Regions from separate parts of the Azospirillum ramasamyi genome, predicted to be linked through region 2. Evidence: predicted binding sites of a transcription regulator. Region 2 holds the regulator's gene; each other region holds the start of a gene.

Region 1 (7,992 bases), 350 kb from region 2:
TTTGACCCACACGGTCGGCCGCGCCATGTGGCTGGGCATCTTCACCTCCGGCCGGCCCTTCGTCCGCACGCCCAAATGCGAGAACCAGCCGGCGCTGATGCAGGCCTTCCTGATGGCGCGCGAGGAGTTGGCGCTGCTGGTCTCCCTGTGGGGTGCGGCGCTGGCCATCGTCATGGTCTTCGGTCACGAGAACCGCGACGCCTTCATGTGGTCGGGCCTGCTGGTGGTGCAGTCGCTGCCCTATCTGGCGGCTTTCATCACCGCGCTGATCAACGTCTTCCCCACCATCGGCTTCGGCAAGAGCAAGCCGGGGGCGGAGGAGGACGCGGTCCGCGCCGGCGCCGGCGACTGACCTGCGGAAAAACCGGCGCTTTCGCTTTGACGAAAGCGCCGGCTCTGCCAGACTTGAGTCGCAGGGAAAACAATTCCCGGGAGGCGGGTCATGTCCGGCAATCTCACATCAGGCCGCGGTATCGGTCCGCCGGAGTTCAGCATCCGCACCACCGCGGGCGTCGAACGGAGCGGCAGCGCCACCGACCGCAACAGCCGCCGCAATGCCCGCCAGGAGCGCCGGGACCGCGAACAGGAACGGCGTGACCACAACCCGTCCAATCGGCAACGGCGGCGCCTGTACGATCTTCTGTTCGATGAGGTCGATCAGTTCGACGGGCTGGACGAGCGTCAGCGGACGCGGCTGAAAGACAATCTGCGCAATCATCTGGCCCGGCGCCCCCCGCCGGCGTCCGCGCCACCGCCTCCGGTCCATGACGATCAGGAGGTGCTGGCCGAAGCGTTGCTGAAGGATCCGGCTGCGCCGCTTCCCGTCGATCCTGAGAATATCGTCCAAGCCGTCACCGCCGCCGTACCGGAATTGGACGCGGAAACCGTCCGACTGGCCGAACAGCTGCGCGACTGCCTGACCCGCAACACCGAACGTGCACGAAAGGTGTCCGTCTATCTCCACCTGCTGCTGACGCTGGAAGGAGCATACCGGCCGCATATGGTGGTGGATGTGTGAGGCGAATTCCCGATGCCGATATCTCTCCAAACGAAAAGCCCCGCCTCCCTTTCGGAAGGCGGGGCCTTTTCATCCCATAAACCCCGGCCCATAGACCCTGCCGGCCACGGACCGCGGCGTCACTCCGGGGTGGAGGCTTCGCCGTCGGCTTCCGGGGTGCCCATCATGGCATCGGCGACCAGACCGGCGTTGCCGCGGATCTTGGCCTCGATCGCGTCGGCCATCTCGGGGTTGTTGCGCAGATAGGTCTTGGCGTTCTCGCGGCCCTGGCCGATGCGGGTGCCGTCATAGCTGAACCACGCACCCGACTTGTCGACCACACCGGCCTGGATGCCGAGATCGAGCAACTCGCCCACCTTCGACACGCCTTCGCCGTACATGATGTCGAACTCGACCACGCGGAACGGCGGGGCCATCTTGTTCTTCACCACCTTGACGCGGGTCTGGTTGCCGACGACGGTGTCGCGGTCCTTGATCGCGCCGATGCGGCGGATGTCGAGGCGCACGGAGGCGTAGAACTTCAGCGCGTTGCCGCCGGTCGTCGTCTCCGGGTTGCCGAACATCACGCCGATCTTCAGGCGGATCTGGTTGATGAAGATCACCAGGCAGTTCGACTTGGAGATCGAGCCGGTCAGCTTGCGCAGCGCCTGGCTCATCAGGCGGGCGTGCAGGCCGACATGGCTGTCGCCCATCTCGCCTTCCAGTTCGGCCCGCGGCACCAGGGCGGCGACCGAGTCGACCACCAGCACGTCGATGGCGCCGGAGCGCACCAGCGTGTCGGCGATCTCCAGGGCCTGCTCTCCGGCGTCCGGCTGGGAGATCAGCAGTTCGTCGATGTTGACGCCCAGCTTGCGGGCATAGGACGGGTCGAGCGCATGCTCCGCGTCGACGAAGGCGCAGGTGCCGCCGGCCTTCTGGGCCTGGGCGATGGCGTGCAGAGCCAGCGTGGTCTTGCCCGAGCTTTCCGGACCGTAGATTTCGATGATGCGGCCCTTCGGCAGGCCGCCGATGCCCAGCGCGATATCGAGACCAAGGGAGCCGGTGGAAATGACCTCCGTCTCGACCGTGTTCTCACGGGCGCCGAGCTTCATGATCGAGCCCTTGCCGAACGCGCGTTCGATCTGGCTCAGGGCGGCATCGAGCGCCTTCTGCTTGTCCATGGAATCCTTCTCGACCAAACGAAGCTGTGCGGACGACATGCCCGGTACCCCTCTCTTAGAACACACGGTCGGCGCTCTTGCAACGAGGCTAAATGTACTCTCTTCGTTCTCATTTGCAAGGGCTGATGTTGCCGGTGCGTTCCTATTCTGCGGGGTGTGCCCAGGCGGCATTCATAGCCGGTTCAGACAGCTCACCGCGCGTCGCGGATGACCTCCTTCACCTTGGACGCCAACTGCTTGAGCGAGAAGGGCTTGGGCAGGAAATGGGAAACCTCGACGCCGTCGATCTCGCCCAGGCGGTCCTCGGCATAGCCGGAAATGAAGATCACCCGCATCTCCGGGCGCAGCTTGCGGACATGGCGGGCCAGCGTCGGGCCGTCCATCTGCGGCATCACCACGTCGGTGATCAGCAGGTCGATGTTGGCGCCGTTGGTCTCGATCTGCTGCAGCGCCGCCTCGCCGTTCTTCGCCTCCAGCACCTGATAGCCCTTGTTGCGCAGGGCGCGGGCGGAGAAGACGCGCACCGCGTCCTCGTCCTCGACCAGCAGGATGGTGCCGGTGCCGGTCAGGTCGCTGCCGCGGCGCTCCCGCGGTTCCGCCGTGTCGACCGGGCGCAGTTCGCCCTGATGGTGGGGCAGCAGGATGGTGAAGGTCGTCCCCTCCCCCACCGCCGAATCGACCAGCACGAAGCCGCCGGTCTGCCGCACGATGCCATAGACGGTCGACAGGCCGAGCCCGGTGCCCGACCCGACCTCCTTGGTCGTGTAGAAGGGCTCGAAGATGCGCTGCAGGTTCTCCCGCGCGATGCCGCAGCCGGTGTCGATCACCTCGATCGAGACGTAGCTGCCGGGCGGCACCGTCTCGTGCTCCCGCCGCTCGGGCTGGGTGACGACGTAGTTGGTGGTGTTGATGGTCAGCTTGCCGCCGCCGGCCATGGCGTCGCGGGCATTGACCACCAGATTGATGATGACCTGCTCCAACTGGTTCTGGTCGACCTTGACCAGCCCCAGGTCGCGGCCATGGATCATCTTCAGCTCGATGTTCTCGCCGATCAGCCGGCGCAGCAGGTTCGCCAGCTCCGCCAGAACGTCGGTCACGTTGATGACGCGCGGCTGCAGGGTCTGCTGGCGCGAGAAGGCCAGAAGCTGCCGCACGAGATTGGCGGCGCGGTTGGCGTTCTGCTTGATCTGCATGATGTCGCTGAAGGACTGGTCGCCCGGCTTATGCCGCAGCAGCAGCAGATCGCAGAAGCCGATCATCGCCGTCAGCAGGTTGTTGAAGTCGTGGGCGACGCCGCCGGCCAGCTGGCCGACCGCCTGCATCTTCTGCGACTGGGCGAACTGGGCCTCCAGGCTCTTGCGCTCGGTCATGTCGATGAAGTGCAGGATCAGGCCGACGCCTATCCCGGTCTTCTCGGCCTCGCCGCGCCCATCCGTGCGCACCGGGTTGGCGAGGCGCCGGGCATAGAGCTGGGCCGTCAGCTCCCGGCCGCCGGACAGCCGCACCTCCAGCGGATGGGCCGGATCGGCGCCGCCCTGGACGGACTTCAGCCGGGCGGTCACCGCCTCGCGCTCCGCCGGGACTATCAGGTCGGCCATCGGGCGGTTGATGACGCTGCCCGCCTCGCTGCCGATCAGCGCCAGGAATGCCTCGTTGCATTCCGTCAGCTGGCCGGTCTCGTCGACCAGCGCGATGCCGATCGGCGCATCCTCGAAAAAGCGTTGGAACCGCTGCTCGGATTGGCGCAGGGCCTCCTGCCATTCCCGTTCGGGCGACAGGTCGCGCACCACCGACCGGGTGTGGATCGTCCCATCGTCGGCATGCACCACGCTCTGCGCCACCGCCACCTGGAACCGCCGGCCGCGCAGTCCCACCATGGTCAACTCGCCGCGCTGCTCGCTGCCGCCATGCTCGAACAGGTCATAGGGAGCGGCGGCATGCGGCGGGGCGGCCAGGATGTCGTGAAGATGGGCCTCCCGGTCGATGAGATCGCCGGGGAAGGCCTCCAGCCATTGGGCCAGGGTGGCGTTGACGAACAGGAACTGTCCGTTCTGGTCGACGGAGAAGAAGCCGACCGGCGCATGTTCCATGAAATCGGCGAGCTTGGCCTGCTCGCGCAGCATCACATGCTCCAACTCGCGCCGCGCGGTGATGTCCTCGATCCGCCAATGGACGGAGCCGGGGAAGCCGGGCACCGGCTGGGCCTGCACCTTGCGCCATTCCGGCGGCTTGTGGTCCAGCGCCGGGATCGCCAGCTCGGCCGCCGCCGTGGCCCCCGCCCGCACCCGCTCACGCAGGCGGCGGAACTCACGCGCGCTGTCGGGATCGGCGGAGAACTGGCGTGCCAGCGCGTCGAGCGGCCGCTCGCCGCGCCGCCAGCCGGCAAGCTCGCGGAAGGCGGCATTGACGAAGACCACATCGTCGGCATCGTCGCAGATCAGCTGGCCCGCCGGCATGCCTTCCAGCGCCCCGCCCAGCAATGCGCCGATCCGCGCAGAGCGCCGGACGACGGCGATGCTGCGGCCGATCAGCAGGGCGACGCCCGCCGCCGCCAGCGCCGCCCCCATCCAACCGATCTCTTCCCGGCCCAGCAGCAGCCCGGCGGCCACGACCAGCAGCCCGGCCGGCGCCAGACAGTACTGGAGCAGCATCAGAGGCCCGGCGGACGGCGCCGCGCGGTTGGCTGCGTTGCGTGCGGTGTCGGAAAGGGAAGTCGAATCGTCCACCAGATCTCCAGGCACCAGAACCCCAAGTCCCCAATGTCACAGCATAGGAAGGTCAGCCGTCCCACCCGGTGCCGTCAACCGTTTCAGGCGTGCATCAGTTGCGCAGCGACCGCCCTTTCAGCTTGAAGACATAGGTAATGACTTCGGCCACCGCTCGATAGTGCTCGGAAGGAACTTCCTCGTCGATATCGCAAGCGGCATAGAGCGCACGGGCGAGGGGCGGATTTTCTATGACCGGGACGTTGTTCGATTCGGCGATTTCGCGAATCTTGAAGGCGACCTGATCCACGCCCTTCGCCAGCACCAGCGGCGCGCCCATCTGGCTGGGATCGTATTTCAGCGCCACCGCGAAGTGGGTCGGGTTGGTGACCACCACGTCGGCATTGGGCACGGCGGCCATCATGCGCTTGCGCGCGCGCTCGAAGCGGAGCTGGCGGATGCGGCCCTTGACCACGGGATCGCCTTCCTGCTGCTTGTGCTCGTCCTTCACCTCCTGCTTCGTCATCTTCATCTTCTTATCGAACTGGGTCTTCTGCCACAGGAAATCCCCGGCGGCGATGAAGGTCAGGACCACAAGAACCCAGATCAGCAGGCGGCGAGCCAGGCTTTCGATCTGCAGCAGCATCGCGATCATGTCGATGCCGATATAGGCCTCCACACTCGCGAACATCGGCTGCAGCGCCATGTAGGCCACACCGCCGACCACCGCCAGCTTGGCGATGCTCTTCAGCAGTTCCACCCCCTGGTTGGCCTTGAACAGGTTCATCAGACCGGGCAGCGGATTCAGCTTTGAGAATTTCGGCGCGATCAACGTCCAGGAGACATTGAAGCCGATTTGCCCGAGCGTCGCCAGCACGCCGGCCACGACGAACAGCAGGATCGGCAGCCACAGGGCCCACATGGCATCGGCCATTACCCGGAACAGCAGCGCCCCGACCCCGGCGCGGTCGAAGGTGATCTGATCCAGGTTCTCGAAGTAATAGTTCAGACGGAAGACCATCCCCTTCATCGTGCCGGGCAGTATGGCGACAAGCCCGACCACCATCGCCGCGACCATCAACCAGTTCGCGGCCTCGCGGGTCATCGCGAACTGGCCCTGTTTGCGGGCCTCGTCGAGCTTTTTGGATGTCGGGTCCTCTGTTTTGGAGGATTCGTCCGGCTCTTCCGACGACATCGGCGTCCTCCTCTACAGCGGCCTCAGCAGCTCGATGAAGCTCGACTCGAAGCGCGACAGCCAGAACAGCATCATCGCGCCCAGGGTCAGCGCGAACAGGAACAACCCCATCAGCACCTGGACCGAGGTGAAGATCTGGAACACCTGCACCTGCGGCGCCAGCTTGTTCAGCAGGCCGAGCGCCAGCGCGAACAGGACGCCGGTGATCAGGAAGGGGGCGGACATCTGCACCCCCAGCAGGAATGACTTCGATACCAGCTGCCCGACCACGTTCGCCATGTCGTCGACCGGGATCGCCGCTCCCGGCGTGAAGGTGGAATAGCTGTCGACCACTGCCATGATCAGCAGATGATGCAGGTCGGTCACGAACAGCAGGAGCAGCCCCAGCCAGCCCATCAGCGCGCCGGGCAGCGAGCCCGCGGTGGCCAGCGCGGGGTTGAAGATCTGGGCGTTGGCCAGACCGCTCTGCAGGCTGATGATGGTTCCTGCAACCTCCAGCGTGCCCATCAGCAGCCGCGCGATGGTGCCGAGGAAGATGCCGATCGTCATCTCGCCCGCCGCCAGCACCAGCAGCTCAAAGGGGCTGCCGGGCATCGGCGGCAACTGCGGCCGGACCACCGGCGCCACCACCACGCTGACGGCCAGCGCGAACAGCAGGCGCGTGCGCGGGGTGATGAAGGCGTCGCCGATGGTCGGCATCACGCTGAAGGCGGTGCCGACCCGCAGGAAAACCAACATCCAGACGAAGATCTGCTCGCCCAGAAGTTGCTGGAGAACGTTCATCCGCCTGCCGCGGCCGCGGTCGGCGCCGGGGCGGGGGTTATGCCGGTGCCGGGCGTGAAGGGTGCGCCGCCGTTGTCGTGGGCGCCCACGCCGATGGCGACGATGCGGTCGGCGACCTCATGCTCGAAGAATTCGGTCAGCTTGCTCAGCATGAAGGGCATCAGAAGGATGCTCAGCCCGAAAACCAGCATCACCTTCGGAACCATGGCCAAGGTCTGTTCGCTGATCTGCGTGACGGCCTGGAAAACCGAAATCAGGGTGCCGAGCAGCATCATGATGATGAGAATCGGTCCGCACACGATCACCAGGGTGATGATCGACGTGCGGCAAATCTCGATGACGTCGGTCTCGCTCATGACGACAGGTGCTTCGATGCGGTTCTGAAGGAAGGCCGACCGTCACATCGGCATGCGCAGGATTTCCTGATAGGCGTTCAGGACCTTGTCGCGCACGGCGGTGACGGTCTGCAACGTCACCTCGGCATTGGTCACCGCCTGGACCACGTCGTTCAGATCCGCCTTGCCGACGGAGGCGAGCGCCGACATGTCCTCGCTCTTCTTCAAGGTGCCGATGCTCTCCTTGGCCGCCTGTTCCAGCACGTCGCCGAAGGAGGCGCCGTCGCGCGCGGACAAGCCGGGTCCGGTCGTCTTGGCGGCGGTGGTGGCATAGGCCGCGGCGGCGTTCAGCGGATTGATCATGGCGGCGGTTCCGGTCGGTCAGGGAGATGGAGCGGTCGGGCAGAAAAAATCAGGTGCGCAGAATGTCGATGGTGCGGGTCAGCATCTGGCGCGCGGTGTCGATGGCGGAGAGGTTCGCCTCGTAGCTGCGCTGCGCCTCGCGCATGTCCATCGCCTCGACCACCGAATTGATGTTGGGCAGAAGAACGTAACCTTCGGCGTCGGCGGACGGGTGGGAGGGGTCGTAGCGGCGCTGGAAGTCACCCTTATCGACGCCGACCTTGGCGACGCGGACCTTGTCCACGTCCATCGCCCGGTCCAACTCGTTCTTGAAGATCACCGTCTTGCGGCGATAGGGCAGATCGCCCGGCGTTTCGGCCGTGGTGTTGGCGTTGGCCAGATTCTCCGAAATGACCCTCAGCCGCGTGCCCTGCGCCTTCAGGCCCGAGGCGGA
Region 2 (7,992 bases):
GTCGTGATGCAGGAGGATTGCAGCGCCGACGACGCCACGGTTCGCGTCGGCCGCGCCGTCCCCGCCGGACGCTTCGTCCGTCAGGCCGGCTTCGACTTCGCGCTCGGGCAGGAACTGCTGCCCAAGGGCCGCCGGCTGACCGCGCGCGACATCGCGCTGGCCGCCGGCGGCAATGTGCCCTGGCTTTCGGTCCATCGCCGGCCGCGCATCGCCATCCTCGCCACCGGCGACGAGATCGCCCTGCCCGGCGATCCGCTTGGGCCGAGCCAGATCGTCAGCACCAACGCGCTCGGCCTCTGCGCGCTCGTCGCCGCCCAGGGCGGACTGGCCCACAATCTCGGCGTCGCCAAGGACACGCCGGACAGCGTCGCCGCCATGGCGAAGGGCGCCGCCGGCTGCGATCTGCTGGTCACCACCGGCGGCGCCTCGCATGGCGATTACGACTTCGTGCGCGACGTGCTGGCCGACCGTGGCGTGTCGCTGGAGGTGCAGACCGTGGCGATGCGGCCGGGCAAGGCGCTGATGTTCGGCCGGGCCGGCGGGGTGCCGCTGCTGGGCCTGCCCGGCAATCCGGTCTCGACCGGGGTCACCGCCGTCCTGTTCCTGCGCCCGGTTCTGCGCCTGCTGCAGGGCCTGCCGCCCGAGGACGACCGCCCGCCCCTGCGCGCCCGTCTGACCGTCGCGCTGAGGGCCAACGACCGGCGCGAGGAATATCTGCGCGCCACCCTGGCCGCCGGACCGGATGGCGTCCTCACCGTCACCCCCTTCGCCCGGCAGGACAGCGCCATCACCTCGCTCTACGCCCGGGCCGACTGCCTGATTCCCCGCCCGCCCAACGCCGATCCGGAACCTGCCGGCGCCCTGGTCGGCGTGCTTCCTTTGACCGACGGGGCGCTCAGCATCTAAACTTGAACACGGCGTTTGACAGACGATGGAACAGTTGAACACCACCCTGAAATCCGTTCCACGGTGTTTCGGATGTTCCACTCAAGTTCTGAAAGAAGCCGATGGAGGGCTTGACGCGCGGCAGGAACCAAACTAGAACATGGAGCAACGTTTAGTTTTTGTTCCATCTTCAGTCTGGCGACGGCCGGGAGGCATCCATGCTCACGCGCAAGCAGCACGAATTGCTGCTGTTCATCCACGAACGGCTCGGCCAGGGCGGAGTTTCGCCGTCGTTCGACGAGATGAAGGACGCCCTGGGGCTGAAGTCCAAGTCGGGCATCCACCGCCTCATCACCGGCCTTGAGGAACGCGGCTTCATCCGCCGCCTGCCCCACCGCGCCCGCGCCCTGGAGGTTCTCCGCCTTCCCGAGGGCATCGACGCCGCCCGCGCCCGCGGCGGCGCGCCCAAGCCGAAGTTCCAGCCCAACGTAATCAAAGGCGATTTCGCCTTCGCCGGCCGCGACGCCGCTCCGCCCGCCCCCACCCCGGCCGCGGCGAACGAGACGGTGCAGCTCCCGCTCTACGGCCGCATCGCCGCCGGCACGCCGATCGAGGCCCTGCGCGACAACAGCGCCTTCGTCGACGTCCCCGCCTCGATGCTGACCGCCGGCGACCACTACGCGCTGGAGGTCTCGGGCGATTCGATGGTGGAGGCCGGCATCCTCGACCACGATACCGTCATCATCCAGCGTTGCGACGCGGCGGAGAACGGCACCATCGTCGTGGCGCTGGTCGATGAAGGCGAAGTGACGCTGAAGCGCCTGCGCCGCAAGGGCCACACCATCGCCCTGGAACCCGCCAACGCCGCCTATGAAACCCGCATCTTCGGCGCCGACCGCGTCCGCGTGCAGGGCAAGCTGGTCGGTCTGGTCCGCAAGTACTGAGCCACTGTCGTCCCTCCCTATCCCTCCCCCGCTCACGCGGGAGAGGGTCGGTGAGGCGGCAAAACCTCGGTCATCCCTCACCTCCCCCCGGTCCAGGGCCGGTCTCCCCTGATCCCGCGCACCGTCTCCACCTCCACCCCCGCCTCCGTCAGCCACAGCGCATGCGCCCCCTCGTGACGCAGCGCCCAGCGGTCGATAACGACGCCGGCCCGGCACCTCCGCGCCACCGCCGCAGTCACCACCGCATCGGCCGCCCCGCAATCCTCGTCCAGGGCATCCGGCAGCCGCGGCAGGGCGACAGTTCGTCCCCCGCCCCGGTACAGGCAGCCGAGCGCATCGCAGTTCAACGACCGCCCACCCTCGCTCCATCCTCCAGCCGCCGGCCAGGGATCCGCCGCCGCGCGTTCGCCGTCGCGTTCCCGCCAGGTTTCGACGACCCGGCCCCCGGTCTTGCCCGAAGCGCTGAGGCGACCGTCCGCCAGCCGCACCGCCATCACGGCCCCGTCCCCCGAGACCAGCACGTCCGGCCGCGTCACCAAAGCCGGCGAGGCCAGCCCCGCCAGGATCGGCAGCAATCCCAGCCAACGCCATCGCCGGGTCCAGATGCACAGCCAGATGCCGCCCAGCACCAGCACCGCGAACCCCTCCATCGGCATCGCCGGCATGGTCAGCGAGGCGCCGGGCAGCCGGCCGAAGAACTCGGCGGTCCAGATCACCGCCCGGTCGCCCCAGTTCATCGCGATCAGCGCCGGCGCCTCCAGCCCGAATGGCATCAGCGCGTAGACGATCAGGCTCCACGGCATGACCCAGAAGGAGGTGATGGGAATGGCGATCAGGTTGGACAACACGCCATAGAAGGCGATCTGCTGAAAATGGAAAAGCGAGAAGGGCAGCGTCGCCAGCGTCGCCACCACGCTGGTCAGCAGGATGCCGCCGACATAGAGCAGGCTGCGCAGAAACCATCCCGCCTCGTTGCGCCATTCCGCCAGCCGCGGACTGCCGCGCTCTAAGGCGGCGATCAGCGCCACCACCGCCGCGAAGGACATCTGGAAACTTGGGCCGAGCATCCCTTCCGGGTCCATGGCGATGGTGACCAGACCGGCGAAGGCGACCAGCCGCATGCTCAGCGGGTGGCGGTCCAGCATGATCGCGCCCATGACCATGCCGGTCATCAGCACCGACCGCACGGTCGGCAGCGGCGCTCCGACGAGCAACGTATAGGCCAAGGCCGACAGGATGCCGAACAGCGCCGCGATCTTCTTGATCGGCCAACGCAAGGCTATGAAGGGCACCAGCGCCAGCAAGGCCCTGACCACATAGAACAGGATGCCGGCGGCAATGCCCACATGCAGGCCGGAGATCGACAGCAGATGCGCCAACCCGCTGTTGCGGAAATCCTCGAGCGTCTCATCCGGGATGCCGAACTGCTCCCCGTTCAGCAAAGCCGTGGTGACCCTCGCCTCCACCGGATCGCCGATGGTTGCGGCCACCCGCTCGGCGATCGCGCCGCGCGCCCGCTCGAAGGCCACCGCCACCACCTGCCAGCCCGTGACCGGCGGTGCCTCGACCAGTTCCACCGCACCGGTGGCGAAGCCGGTGCCGCCCAGCCCCATGAACCAGGCCCGCCGCTGGAAGTCGAAAGCGCCCGGTTCGGCCGGCGCCTGGGGCGGCAGCAGCGTGGCGCGCAGGCGCACCACCGATCCCGGGTCTGGCGCCGCATGGCGGTCGGGCAGGCGGATGCGCAGCATGGCCGGGGTCTGCTCAGGCGGCAGCCGGCTGACCGTCGGTTCCCGCACCGTGATGCGGGTGGCGCCCGGGCGCCGCTCCACCGCCATCACGCGGCCAGTGACGACCGCGCCCGTGACCATGCGGGTCAGCACCGGCGCCTCCACCCGCGCGCTGTGCCCCTGCGCCACCATGAACCCCGCCGCCATCATCAGCAGCACCATCACCGCGCCGAACAGCGCGAAGCGGCGGCGCAGGACCAGAAGCAGCGCCGCACAGACCCCGCAAGCCGCAAGCCCGATCCACCGGTCCGGTTCCCGCATCAGGCCGAAATACAGCGACACACCCGCCCCGAAGGCGACGGGGAGCCACAGGACCCAGCGCTGCCCCTCCGCCTCGGCCAAGGCCGCGAGTCGCCTCCCGATGTGGAACCGCAGGCCCCGCCACCGCCCACCGGCTCCGGCCGGCCCCTCCGACTCCTCCCCGGACCAGCCGGCGGCCGTCACCGCTGAGGGCTTTCCGGCGCAGGGATGCTTTCCGCGTGCCCCTCATTGACCGTCCATGCGCGCATCGCATTGCCTCCCAACCCGGTGGCTGTGTTAAACCTCGGTGTCGAACCACCGGCGCATCATACCAGCGCCGAACCGGAAATTGAGAGACCGATGACCGTCGTCACCCGCTTCGCTCCGTCGCCGACCGGCTTTCTGCACATCGGCGGTGGCCGCACCGCCCTGTTCAACTGGCTGTATGCCCGCAACACCGGCGGCAAGTTCCTGCTGCGGATCGAAGACACCGACCGGCAACGCTCGACCCAGGCGGCGGTCGACGCCATCCTGGACGGGCTGAAGTGGCTGGGCCTGGATTGGGACGGCGACGCGGTCAGCCAGTTCGAGCGCAAGGACCGCCATGCCGAGGTGGCGCACCAGATGCTGGCCGCCGGCAAGGCCTATCGCTGCTATTGCAGCCCGGAAGAACTGGAGCAGATGCGCGCCGCCCAGAAGGCCGCCGGGCTGCCGATGCGCTATGACGGCCGCTGGCGCGACCGCCCCGAGTCCGACGCGCCTCCCGGCGTCGCCCCCGTCATCCGCCTGAAGGCGCCGCAGGAAGGCCAGACGGTCCTAAACGACCTCGTCCAGGGCGAGGTGACGGTGCAGAACGCCCAGTTGGACGACCTGATCCTGCTGCGCGCCGACGGCACGCCGACCTATCTGCTGGCAGTGGTGGTGGACGACCACGACATGAACGTGACCCACGTCATCCGCGGCGACGACCATCTGACCAACACCTTCCGGCAGATCCAGATCTTCAACGCCATGGGCTGGGATCTGCCGCGCTTCGGCCATATCCCGCTGATCCACGGGCCGGACGGCGCCAAGTTGTCCAAGCGCCACGGCGCGCTGGGCGTCGACGCCTACCGCGACATGGGCTATCTGCCGGAAGCACTGCGCAACTATCTGCTGCGGCTCGGCTGGTCGCACGGCGACGACGAGATCATCTCGACCGAGCAGGCGATCGAGTGGTTCAACCTGGAGAGCATCGGCCGCTCGCCCTCGCGCTTCGACTTCGCCAAGCTGGAAAACCTGAACGCCCATTATATGCGTCTGGCCGACGACTCCCGGCTGGTCGGGCTGATCGCCCCGCGGCTGGAGGCCGAGCTGGGCCGCAGCCTGACCGATGCGGATCGCGACCTTCTGACGCGGGCGATGAACGGCCTGAAGCAGCGGGCCCGCACCGTCGTCGACTTGGCCCAGAGCGCGCGCTTCTATGTCGCAGCGCAGCCCCTCAGCTATGACGAAAAAGCATCCGCGCTGCTGGACGAAAAAGGCCGCGGCCTGTTGAGGGAACTGGCAGAGGCCTTTGACGGGGAACCGGATTTCACCGCCGCGGCATTGGAGGCGCAGGTGCGCGCCTTCGCCGAGGCGCGGGGCGAGAAGCTGGGCAAGGTGGCGCAGCCGCTGCGCGCGGCTCTGACCGGTTCGACGGTGTCGCCGCCGATCTTCGAGGTAGCCGAACTGTTGGGCCGGGAAGTAACGCTTTCTCGCATCCGCGATGCAGCAGGTGCAGCATAATGGTCATTTCCGTGCGTTGCCATCGGGCAGCCTTGGAACTATGCTGCGCCGACGAAAAAAGGGCGTTAAGCCCGACCCTCAACGATAAGGACGTGCCGAGATGACCCAGACTGAGGACGGCAAGGATACCGTTACCCTCATCGACAATAAAACGGGCAAGCAGGTCACGATGCCGGTCCTGCACGGCAGCGTCGGGCCGAGCGTGATCGACATCCGCAAGCTCTACGCCGCCACCGGCTATTTCACCTACGATCCGGGCTTCACCTCTACGGGCAGCTGCGAGTCGGGCATCACCTACATCGACGGCGACGAGGGTGTCCTGCTGCACCGCGGCTACGCCATCGATGAGCTGGCCGAGAACTCCACCTTCCCGGAAGTCTGCTTCCTCCTGCTCAACAACCACCTGCCGACCGCGGCAGAGCGCACGGAGTTCGAGAACATCCTGCGCCGCCATTCGATGGTGCACGAGCAGCTGACCAAGTTCTACAGCGGCTTCCGCCGTGACGCCCACCCGATGGCGATCATGTGCGGCGTCGTCGGCGCCCTGTCGGCCTTCTATCACGACTCGCTGGACATCAACGATCCGCAGGAGCGCAAGATCGCCGCGCACCGCCTGATCGCCAAGATGCCGACGATCGCGGCGATGGCCTACAAGTACTCGACCGGCCAGCCCTTCATGTATCCGCGCAACGACCTGTCCTACGCGGAGAACTTCCTCTACATGACCTTCGGCACGCCCTGCGAGCCGTTCAAGGTCAACCCGATCCTGTCCAAGGCGATGGACAAGATCTTCATCCTGCATGCCGACCACGAGCAGAACGCCTCGACCTCGACGGTCCGCCTGGCCGGTTCGTCGGGCGCGAACCCGTTCGCCTGCATCGCCGCCGGCATCGCCTCTCTGTGGGGTCCGGCCCATGGCGGCGCGAACGAAGCCGTGCTGAAGATGCTGGAGGAGATCGGCTCGGTCGACCGCATCCCCGAGTTCGTCCGCCGCGCCAAGGACAAGAACGACAACTTCCGCCTGATGGGCTTCGGCCACCGGGTCTACAAGAACTACGACCCGCGCGCCCAGGTCATGCGCCAGACCTGCCACGAGGTTCTCGGCGAGCTCGGCATCAAGGACGAGCCGCTGCTGGACATCGCGATGGAGCTGGAGAAGATCGCCCTGTCGGACGAGTACTTCATCGAGAAGAAGCTCTATCCGAACGTCGATTTCTATTCGGGCATCATCCTGAAGGCGATGGGCTTCCCGACCAGCATGTTCACCGTGCTGTTCGCGCTGGCCCGCACCGTCGGCTGGATCAGCCAGTGGAAGGAGATGATCGAGGATCCGGTGCAGAAGATCGGCCGTCCGCGTCAGCTCTACACCGGCGACACCAAGCGGCCGTTCGTGCCGCTGGACAAGCGTGGCTAACCGGCCCACAGCCCATATCGGAATGGGCGGCTCCAACGGAGCCGCCCAGGATCCGACTGCGTACATCGTTCCGGCCCGGCGCGTGCGTCTGCGCGCGCCGGCCAACGACAACCGGGCACCGCTTGGCTGGCGGCTGCGCCGGATGATCGTCTATCTGCTGATCGCCGCCCTGATCGCCGGGATTGTCTTCATCTGAGGCTGGCTCTCAGTTCCCGCTTTCGAGCACGAATCCCTCGTCGATCCATCCCGTCACGCCGCCGATCATCAGCTTGACCGGCCGCCCGATCCGCGCCAGCCGCAAGGCCGCGCGATCCGCGCCGTTGCAGTGCGGGCCGGCGCAATAGACGACGAACAGCGTGCCCGCCGGCCATTCCGTCATCCGCCTTTCCGTGATTTTGCCATGCGGCAGGTTCAGTGCACCCGGCACATGCCCTTCGGCGAAAGCCGCCGGTCCACGCACATCGAGCAGCACGAAATCGGGACCGCCGGATTTCAGCGACTCATGCACATCCCAGCAATCGGTCTCCAACGACAGCTTGCGGGCGAAATGGGCGGCGGCATCCGCCGGTGATGCGGCTGGAATTTCGGTGACGAGACTGGCCATGATGCTCTCCTGATCGGGCTTCGCGGGCATCATTCCAATCGCCGCATCCGCTGGAAAGTGGCGTGACTGCCAGCTATCGTTCAGATCATGCCAATTGCCATGCCACCGCTTGCCGTCGCGCTCGCTTATGACGGCCTGTGTACCTTCGAGTTCGGCGTGGCCGTCGAGGTGTTCGGTCTTCCACGCCCTGAGCTTGGCCCCAATTGGTATCGCTTCGCCGTCGCCGCGCTCGATCCCGGCCCGTTGCGGGCGATGGGCGGCATCCGCATCGAGGCCGATGGCGGGCTCGACCTGCTCGACCAAGCCGACGTCATCGTCATTCCCGGCTGGCGCGGCGCTCGGGAACCGGTG
Region 3 (7,992 bases), on a different replicon from region 2:
CGCTGACCGTGCCGCTCGGCCTGTCGCAGCATGTGACCGGCATCGGCGTGACCCTGCTGGGCGCCAGCCTGTCCTATTTCATCTACCGCCTCGTCCTGCCGCAGGCCAGCACCCCGCCGACCATCGAGCCGTTCCAGCCGCTGGACCTGCCGGGCGCGCTGGCCCAGACGCCGCTGACCTATCTGGCCTTCATTCTGGTCGTGGTCGTCGCCTATGTGCTGTACCGCACGCCGGTCGGGCTGGCGGTGCGCATGGTCGGCGAGAATCCGGCCGCCGCCGAGGCCCAGGGGCTGAACGTCACCGCCATCCGCATCGGCGCGGTGATGGCCGGCAGCGCGCTGATGGCGCTGGCCGGCGCCTTCCTGACCCTGTCGGCCTTCAACGCCTTCTTCTTCAACATGGTCAACGGACGCGGCTGGATCTGCATCGCCCTGGTGGTCTTCGCCTCCTGGCGGCCGGGCAAGGCGCTGCTGGGCGCCCTGCTGTTCGCGGTGTTCGACGCGCTGCAGCTGCGGCTGCAGCAGGCGAGCGGCGGCGTCCTGCCCTACCAACTGTTCCTGATGATGCCCTACCTGTTGAGCATCCTGGCCCTGGTTCTGGTGGCCCGCCGGGCCTCCTACCCGCGCGCCCTGATGATTCCGTACCGTAAAGGAGAACGCTGATGTTCGATCTGATCCTGCGCCGCGCCACCCTGCCGGATGGCCGAAGCGGCATCGACATCGGCATCAAGGACGGCCGCATCGCCGCGGTCGAAGCCAATCTGGCCGGAGAATCGGCCGCGGAGCTCGACGTCACCGGCCGGCTGGTCAGCCCGCCCTTCGTCGATCCCCATTTCCACATGGACAGCACGCTGAGCTACGGCATGCCGCGCGTGAACCAGAGCGGCACCCTGCTCGAGGGCATCGCCCTGTGGGGCGAGCTGAAGCCGCAGCTGGTGCAGGACGCCATCGTCGAGCGGGCGCTCGCCTATTGCGACTGGGCGGTCGGCCGCGGCTTGCTGGCGGTGCGCAGCCATGTCGACGTCTGCGACCCGCGCCTGCTGGCGGTGGAAGCCCTGCTGGACGTGAAGAAGCGCGTCGCGCCGTACCTCGACCTGCAGCTCGTCGCCTTCCCGCAGGATGGCGTCCTCCGTTCGCCGGGCTGCGAGGAGCTGCTGCGGCGCGCGCTGGACATGGGCGTCGAGGTGGTCGGCGGCATTCCCCATTTCGAGCGCACCATGGCCGACGGCGCCGCCTCGGTCCGCCTGCTCTGCGAGATCGCGGCGGAGCGCGGCCTGCTGGTCGACATGCATTGCGACGAGACCGACGATCCAATGTCCCGCCATGTCGAGACCCTGGCCTACGAGACGCAGCGGCTCGGTCTGCATGGCCGGGTGACGGGATCGCACCTGACCTCAATGCACTCCATGGACAACTACTACGTCTCCAAGCTGATCCCGCTGATGGCGGAGGCCCGGCTGGGGGTGATCGCCAATCCGCTGATCAACATCACCATCCAGGGCCGCCACGACACCTATCCGAAGCGCCGCGGCATGACCCGCGTTCCGGAGCTGATGGCCGCCGGCCTGACGGTCGCCTTCGGCCACGACTGCGTGATGGATCCCTGGTATCCGCTGGGCTCCGGCGACATGCTGGAGGTTGCGCATATGGGCCTGCATGTCGCCCAGATGACCGGCCAGGACGGCATGAAGGCCACCTTCGACGCGGTGACGGTCAACCCGGCCCGCCTGCTTCACCTGGAAGGCTATGGGCTGGAGCCGGGCTGCAACGCCGACCTCGTGGTGCTCCAGGCCGGCGGCCCGGTGGAGGCGATCCGCACCCGCGCCACCCGCCTGTTCGTCCTGCGCCGCGGCCGGATCGTCAGCCGTTGCGAGCCGGTGCAGGCCCGGCTGGATCTGCCGGGACGGCCGGAGTCGGTCGATTTCCTGCTGAACCGGGGGTGACGCAAACATGGAAAAGCCCGCCGAAGCAGATGCTTCGGCGGGCTTTTCTTTGCCGGGAAACCGTTACGCCTTCAGAAAGTCCCGCAGCGCGTCGGCCACCGCACGCATCTCCTGCTCGGTGCCGATGGTGATGCGCAGGCAGCTCGGCAGGCCGTAGGACGGCATCTGGCGGACCAGGATGCCGCGGGACTTCAGGAACTGGCGGGCGGCCTCGGCGTCGTCCTTGCCGGCGGGCTGGCCCTTGAAATCGACCAGGACGAAGTTCGTCACGCTGGGATGGACCGTCAGGCCGAGCTCCCGCACGCTGGCGGAGAACCACTCGCGCCACTCGTCATTGTGGCGGCGGGAGCGGTCGAGGAACTCGGCGTCCTCCACCGCGGCGACGGCGGCGACATGGGCGGCGGTCGACACGTTGAAGGGGCCGCGCACCCGGTTCAGCACGTCGACGATCGCCGCCGGGCCATAGCACCAGCCGATGCGCAGCGAACCCAGCGCGAAGATCTTCGAGAAGGTGCGGGTCATCACCACGTTGGAGAACTTCTCCACCAGCTCCTCGCCGGCGGTGTAGTCGTCCTTGTTCATGTATTCGGCATAGGCCGCGTCGATGACCAGGATGACGTCCGGGGGCAGGCCGGCATGCAGCCGCGCCACCTCCGAAGCCGGCAGATAGGTGCCGGTCGGGTTGTTCGGGTTGGCGAGGAAGACCAGGCGGGTGCGCGGGGTGACGCGGGCGAGCAGCTGGTCGACGCTGGCGGTCAGCCCGTCCTCCGGCGCGGTCACCGGGGTGGCGCCGACCGACTTGGCGCCGATCGGGTACATCAGGAAGCCGTATTGCGAATACAGCACCTCGTCGCCCGGCCCGGCATAGGAGCGGATCAGCAGGCTGATGATCTCGTCGGAGCCGGCACCGCAGACGATGCGGTCGGCATCCAGGTTGAAGCGCTTGGCGATGGCGCCGCGCAGGGCCGCCGAGGCGCCGTCCGGGTAGCGGTGCAGGGAGGAGGCCGCCGCCGCATAGGCGTCCATCGCCTTCGGGCTCGGCCCCAGCGCCCCTTCGTTGGAAGCGAGGCGGATATGACCCTGATGCTCGCCGCCGACATAGGCGGCGATGTCGAGAATCCCCGGACGCGGCTGCGGGCCGTTCGGCTGGGTCATGGTCTGCTTACCTTCCGACGCTGGTGGATGGGCGGTTTCTGGATGGGATGGAACAGGATGGAACGGTCCCGTCCTTGGTGTTCCATCCCGGAATCAGGGGGTGCAGGATAAGGCGGGAGCGGCCACGGCGGCCCGCTTCATTCGCGCGCATCAGCCCAGAGCGAGCGGCACGGCATAGCCGCCGACGACGTTGACCCGCACCGGGATGTCGCCCGACCGTTCCAGCAGCATGGCGAGGCGGGGATCGGCCTGACCGACGAAATCGGAAACCTCCACCAGATGGACCGACGGTCCGCCGCCGCTCATCCCGATGGCGTGGCCGGCCGGATGCCAGGTGCAGAAGCTGACCGGCGGCAGGCCGCAGGCCTCCAGCATGTCCTTCAGCCGGCCGCGGCTGAGATCGCCGCCGATCTCGATGCTCAGCAGCGTGCGGTCGTCGCCGGTCGGCTCGTGCGGGACGGCGGCGATGGCCAGCGCGTCGCGGTTCTCGCCGCGGGCGTTGCCGCGCCCGCCGAAGGGCAGCCGCGCCACCACCTGCGGCCGGCCGGCGTCGGCCGACACCAGGAAGCGCCACCAGGGATCCGAATCGTCGTCGGCCGGATAGGGCACCACGGCGACGGTGGCCGTCCCCTCCGACACGGCGCGGAGCGCGGCGGCCGGGGTGTTGACGGCGGTCATCGGCACGAAGCCGCCGAAATGGTCGCGGGCGACGTCCCAGAAGCCGCGGCGGTCCTCCGGCGCATAGACGGCGACGGCGAAGGGGCCCTGCATGCGGGTGAAGGCGGTGATCATCTCGCGCCAGATGCGGGCGACGACCTGGGCCGGGAAGGTGCCGGCATGACGGGCCATCAGGCGCCGCAGGATCGTCGCCTCCCGCGCCGGGCGCAGATAGACGGGCTGCGCGCCGTTTTCCGCGGCGCCATTGCCTTTCGCCGCCCCGATGCGTTCCACCACGGCGGCGCGGCGCATCAGCAGGTCATGGATCGCGTCGTCGATCTGGTCGATCTCGCGGCGCAAATCGTCGAGCGGGGTCCGGGCGGGGGCCATGGGTCACAAAACCATCGAATGCAAAGCCGGTTAGTAGTAGTCCGCACGCGCCGCGAAATCAAAGAAAACATTGACACTCCGAAGCCCGGCTTCGTAGCTATACCCTCCCGTTCCGCCACAGCTCACCGAGGGTTTCCGCCAAGACGCCGCAAGGCTTCCGAATGCCGGAACCGCTTCTCAAGGCACGAAACGACATGTCCGCGCCCCCCACCGCGCAGCAGCCCCCCCTGGTCACCCCCTCGGTCGCCGACAGCCCCCTCATGCCGGGCAAGCGCGTGCGTCTGGCGGTGGACCGGCCGATGCGGCTGGACAGCGGGGTGGAGATCGGCGGCTTCCAGATCGCCTACCAGACCTACGGCACGCTGAACGCCGACAAGTCCAACGCGATCTTCATCTGCCACGCCCTGACCGGCGACCATTTCGTGGTGGAGAAGCATCCCGTCACCGGCAAGCCCGGCTGGTGGGAAATGCTGGTCGGCCCCGGCAAGCCGGTGGACACCGACCGCTATTTCGTCATCTGCTCCAACGTGCTGGGCGGCTGCCTGGGCAGCACCGGGCCGAAGGACATCGATCCCGCCACCGGCCAGCCCTATGGCCTGTCCTTCCCGGTCGTCACCATCGGCGACATGGTGCGGGCGCAGAAGCTGCTGGTCGAGCATCTGGGCATCGAGCAGCTGTTCTGCGTCATCGGCGGCTCGATGGGCGGCATGCAGGTGCTGCAATGGGCGGTGGCCTATCCCGAATCGGTGTTCGCGGCGGTGCCCATCGCCACGGCGGCCCGCCATTCGGCGCAGAACATCGCCTTCCATGAGGTCGGGCGCCAGGCGATCATGGCCGATCCGAACTGGCGCGGCGGCAACTACCTGCTGGAGGGCACCAAGCCGGAAGCCGGCCTCGCCGTCGCCCGCATGGCCGCCCACATCACCTACCTGTCGGAAGCGGCGCTGCACCGCAAGTTCGGCCGCAACCTGCAGGACCGCAAGGCGGTCACCTATGGCTTCGACGCCGATTTCCAGGTGGAAAGCTACCTGCGCTACCAGGGTGCGGCCTTCGTCGAACGGTTCGACGCCAACTCCTACCTCTACATCACGCGGGCGATGGATTACTTCGACCTCGCCGCCGATGCCGGGGGCACGCTGGCGAACGCCTTCCGGCCGGGGGGCAGGACGACGCCGGTGCGCTTCTGCCTTGCCAGCTTCTCCAGCGACTGGCTGTTCCCGACCTCGGAATCGCGGGCCATCGTGCATGCGCTGAACGCCGTCGCCGCCAATGTCAGCTTCGTGGAGATCGAGACCGACAAGGGCCACGACGCCTTCCTGCTGGACGAGCCGGAGTTCCATCAGGTCATCCACGGCTTCCTGGAGGGCTGCGCCGAGCATCGCGGCCTGTCCGTCCGCCGCCGCGCGCGCTGACTGGGGCAAGACGACCGACCATGGTGGACATTCGCGACGACCTGAAGCTGATCGCCGAGATGGTGGAGCCGAACAGCCGCGTGCTGGACGTCGGCTGCGGCGACGGCGCCCTGCTGGACTATCTGACCCACGCCAAGAACGTCGACGGGCGCGGCATCGAACTCAGCATGGACGGCGTGCGGCAATGCGTGGCGCATGGCCTGTCGGTGATCCAGGGCGATGCAGAGACCGACCTGAAGGACTATCCGGCCGACGCCTTCGACTATGTCATCCTGGGCCAGACGCTCCAGGCGATGCGGCAGCCGCGCGACGTGCTGCAGATGATGTGCCGCATCGGCCGCCGCGCCATCGTGTCGGTCCCCAATTTCGGCTATTGGCGGGTGCGGCTGCAGCTGTTGCTGACCGGCCGCATGCCGGTGACGGAAAAGCTGGGCTACCAGTGGTGGGAAACGCCCAACATCCATTTCTGCACGCTGCGCGACTTCGTGGTGCTGACCGAGGAAATGGGCATCACCATCGAACAGACCCGCATCCTCGACCATGCCGGCCGGGTCACCAGCCACGCCCATTCCGGCTTCGCCAACCTGTTGGGCGAGCAGGGCGTCTTCCTGCTGAAGCGCAACGGCGGGTGAGTTTTCCGGCGGCCGGCCGGGAACCTTCCGCCTCGCCATCATGTTCTTGATACGTTCCTTTTTTTGAAGAGGTACGGATCATGACCGCCAAGCATTCGGCCGCTCCCCGCGACCAGTCGCACGACAATTCCAAAACCGGCCCCAAAACTGGCGCCGACACCTCCAACCGGGACAAGAACCCCGACGACTGGACCACCGGCGACGAGCCGATGACCGGCGCCCAGGCCTCCTACCTGAAGACGCTGAGCGAGGAGGCCGGCGAGTCCTTCGACGGCGGCCTGACCAAGGCGGAAGCGTCCAAGCGGATCGACGCGCTCCAGGACAGGACCGGGCGTGGGAAATAAGGGGCTGCGACAGATGGCCCTCTCCCGGGACGGGAGAGGGAGTCATCGGCGACCACCCCGTCGGCAACCCGCGGGCATGTTGGACTGTTAACCAGAGCGATACCGAATCCGAATGGAAGGGTCGCCCTCATGCTCCGCCCCCTCTTGCTTCTGTCCGCCGCAGCGATGCTGATGACCGGCACCGCCATGGCCCAGACCGCGCCGGCGCCCGGCGCCACGACCGACACCATGTCACAGACGGCGCCGGGGTCACAGACGGCGCCGGGCACCGCCCCGCCGCTGATGACCGCGCCCCGGCCGGACGACCAGCCGACCACCGGTCCGGTCGCCTCCCCGCCGGGCGTCAGCGGCGAGGCTCCCTCGCGGGAGATGCAGAACCCGGCGGCGCCGGTTGCCGGTTCACCGCCGGTCGCCGCCCTGCCCTCCGCCGCCCTCAACCCGGATCAGGCGCGATCCATGGTGGGGACGGAACTGCGCACACGCGACGGCCAGCCGGGCGGCCGCATCCTCGACTTCACCCTAAGCCAGCCGGGCGACCTGATCGACCGCATCGTCGTGGCGCCGAACGATGTGCTGGGATTGGGCGACAAGCTTGTCGTCGTGCCGGCCGGCGCCCTGACCAACGGGCCGGACGGGCCGATGCTGGACATGGAGCAGTCCGACATCGGCAAGGCGCCGGCCTTCGCCTATGGCGACGTGCCGACGGTGACCCGCCCCGACAGCCAGTAAGGCCGGAAGGCCGATAACGCCGGATGGCCGATAACGCCGGAAGGCAGGGCTCAGGCGGCCGGGCGGCGGCGGAAAAGGCCGGTCAGGCAGGCGACCGCGCACAGCCCGGCGCCCAGCCACAACACCGTGACGCTGCCGTCCGCCTTGCCCGCCGCGCTGAAGACCAGCCCGACCGTCGCGGCGCCCAGCGTCTGGCCCAGCAGCCGGCCCGTCGCCTGGATGCCGCTGGCGCCGCCGCTGCGCTCCTTGGGCGCGCTGGTGACCAGCACCTTGTTGTTCGGGGTCTGGAACAGGCCGAAGCCGAAGCCGGCCAGCGCCATCCGCCACACCACGTCCAGCGTGGCCGGATCGGGCGGCAGCAGCGCCAACAGCGCCAGACCGGAAGCGAACAGCGCCAGGCCGATGGCGGCAAGGCGCGTCGGCTCGTACCGGTCGGCCAGCCGGCCGGAGATCGGCGCGACCAGCGCCACCATCAGCGGCCAGGGCGTCATCAGCAGCCCGGATTCGGCAAGCGACCGGTGCAGCACGTCCTCGAAAAAGAAGGGCATCGCCACGAAGACGATGTTCTGCGAGGCGAATGCGCAGACCGACGTGACCACGGTCAGGGCGAAGACCGGCCGGCGCAGCAGGTCCACCGGCAGCAGCGGCGCCGATCGCGACAGCTCCCGCCGCACCAGCGTCACCCCCAGGACCAGCGCGCCCGCCAGCTCCGCCGCGACCTGCCATCCGGG

What was found. Region 2 encodes LexA, which represses DNA repair genes until DNA is damaged. Its sites were predicted from a motif close to ATGTTCTANTTTGGTTC; they were not measured.
Region 1: a site for LexA is predicted at 2,271-2,287, ahead of recA (recombinase RecA). Genes of this name have one in related genera too.
Region 3: a site for LexA is predicted at 4,199-4,215, ahead of pheA (chorismate mutase). Genes of this name have one in related genera too.

The regions. Positions count from the first base shown of each region.
Region 1 is NZ_CP029829.1:1,227,186-1,235,177, forward strand. It holds gene DM194_RS05685 (glycosyltransferase family 2 protein) at 1-352, shown strand, start outside; gene DM194_RS05690 (hypothetical protein) at 443-1,018, shown strand; gene recA (recombinase RecA) at 1,138-2,217, opposite strand; gene DM194_RS05700 (ATP-binding protein) at 2,370-4,904, opposite strand; gene flhB (flagellar biosynthesis protein FlhB) at 4,999-6,078, opposite strand; gene fliR (flagellar biosynthetic protein FliR) at 6,091-6,861, opposite strand; gene DM194_RS05715 (flagellar biosynthetic protein FliQ) at 6,858-7,217, opposite strand; gene fliE (flagellar hook-basal body complex protein FliE) at 7,260-7,559, opposite strand; gene flgC (flagellar basal body rod protein FlgC) at 7,609-7,992, opposite strand, start outside.
Region 2 is NZ_CP029829.1:874,557-882,548, reverse strand. It holds gene DM194_RS04040 (molybdopterin molybdotransferase MoeA) at 1-906, shown strand, start outside; gene lexA (transcriptional repressor LexA) at 1,104-1,829, shown strand; gene DM194_RS04030 (ComEC/Rec2 family competence protein) at 1,907-3,958, opposite strand; gene gltX (glutamate--tRNA ligase) at 4,217-5,623, shown strand; gene gltA (citrate synthase) at 5,724-7,037, shown strand; gene DM194_RS27995 (hypothetical protein) at 7,060-7,233, shown strand; gene DM194_RS04015 (rhodanese-like domain-containing protein) at 7,243-7,641, opposite strand; gene ftrA (transcriptional regulator FtrA) at 7,729-7,992, shown strand, end outside.
Region 3 is NZ_CP029830.1:835,477-843,468, reverse strand. It holds gene DM194_RS16260 (ABC transporter permease) at 1-662, shown strand, start outside; gene DM194_RS16255 (amidohydrolase family protein) at 662-1,942, shown strand; gene hisC (histidinol-phosphate transaminase) at 2,006-3,097, opposite strand; gene pheA (chorismate mutase) at 3,248-4,144, opposite strand; gene metX (homoserine O-acetyltransferase MetX) at 4,339-5,556, shown strand; gene metW (methionine biosynthesis protein MetW) at 5,577-6,188, shown strand; gene DM194_RS16230 (DUF3072 domain-containing protein) at 6,269-6,532, shown strand; gene DM194_RS16225 (PRC-barrel domain-containing protein) at 6,662-7,261, shown strand; gene DM194_RS16220 (MFS transporter) at 7,312-7,992, opposite strand, start outside.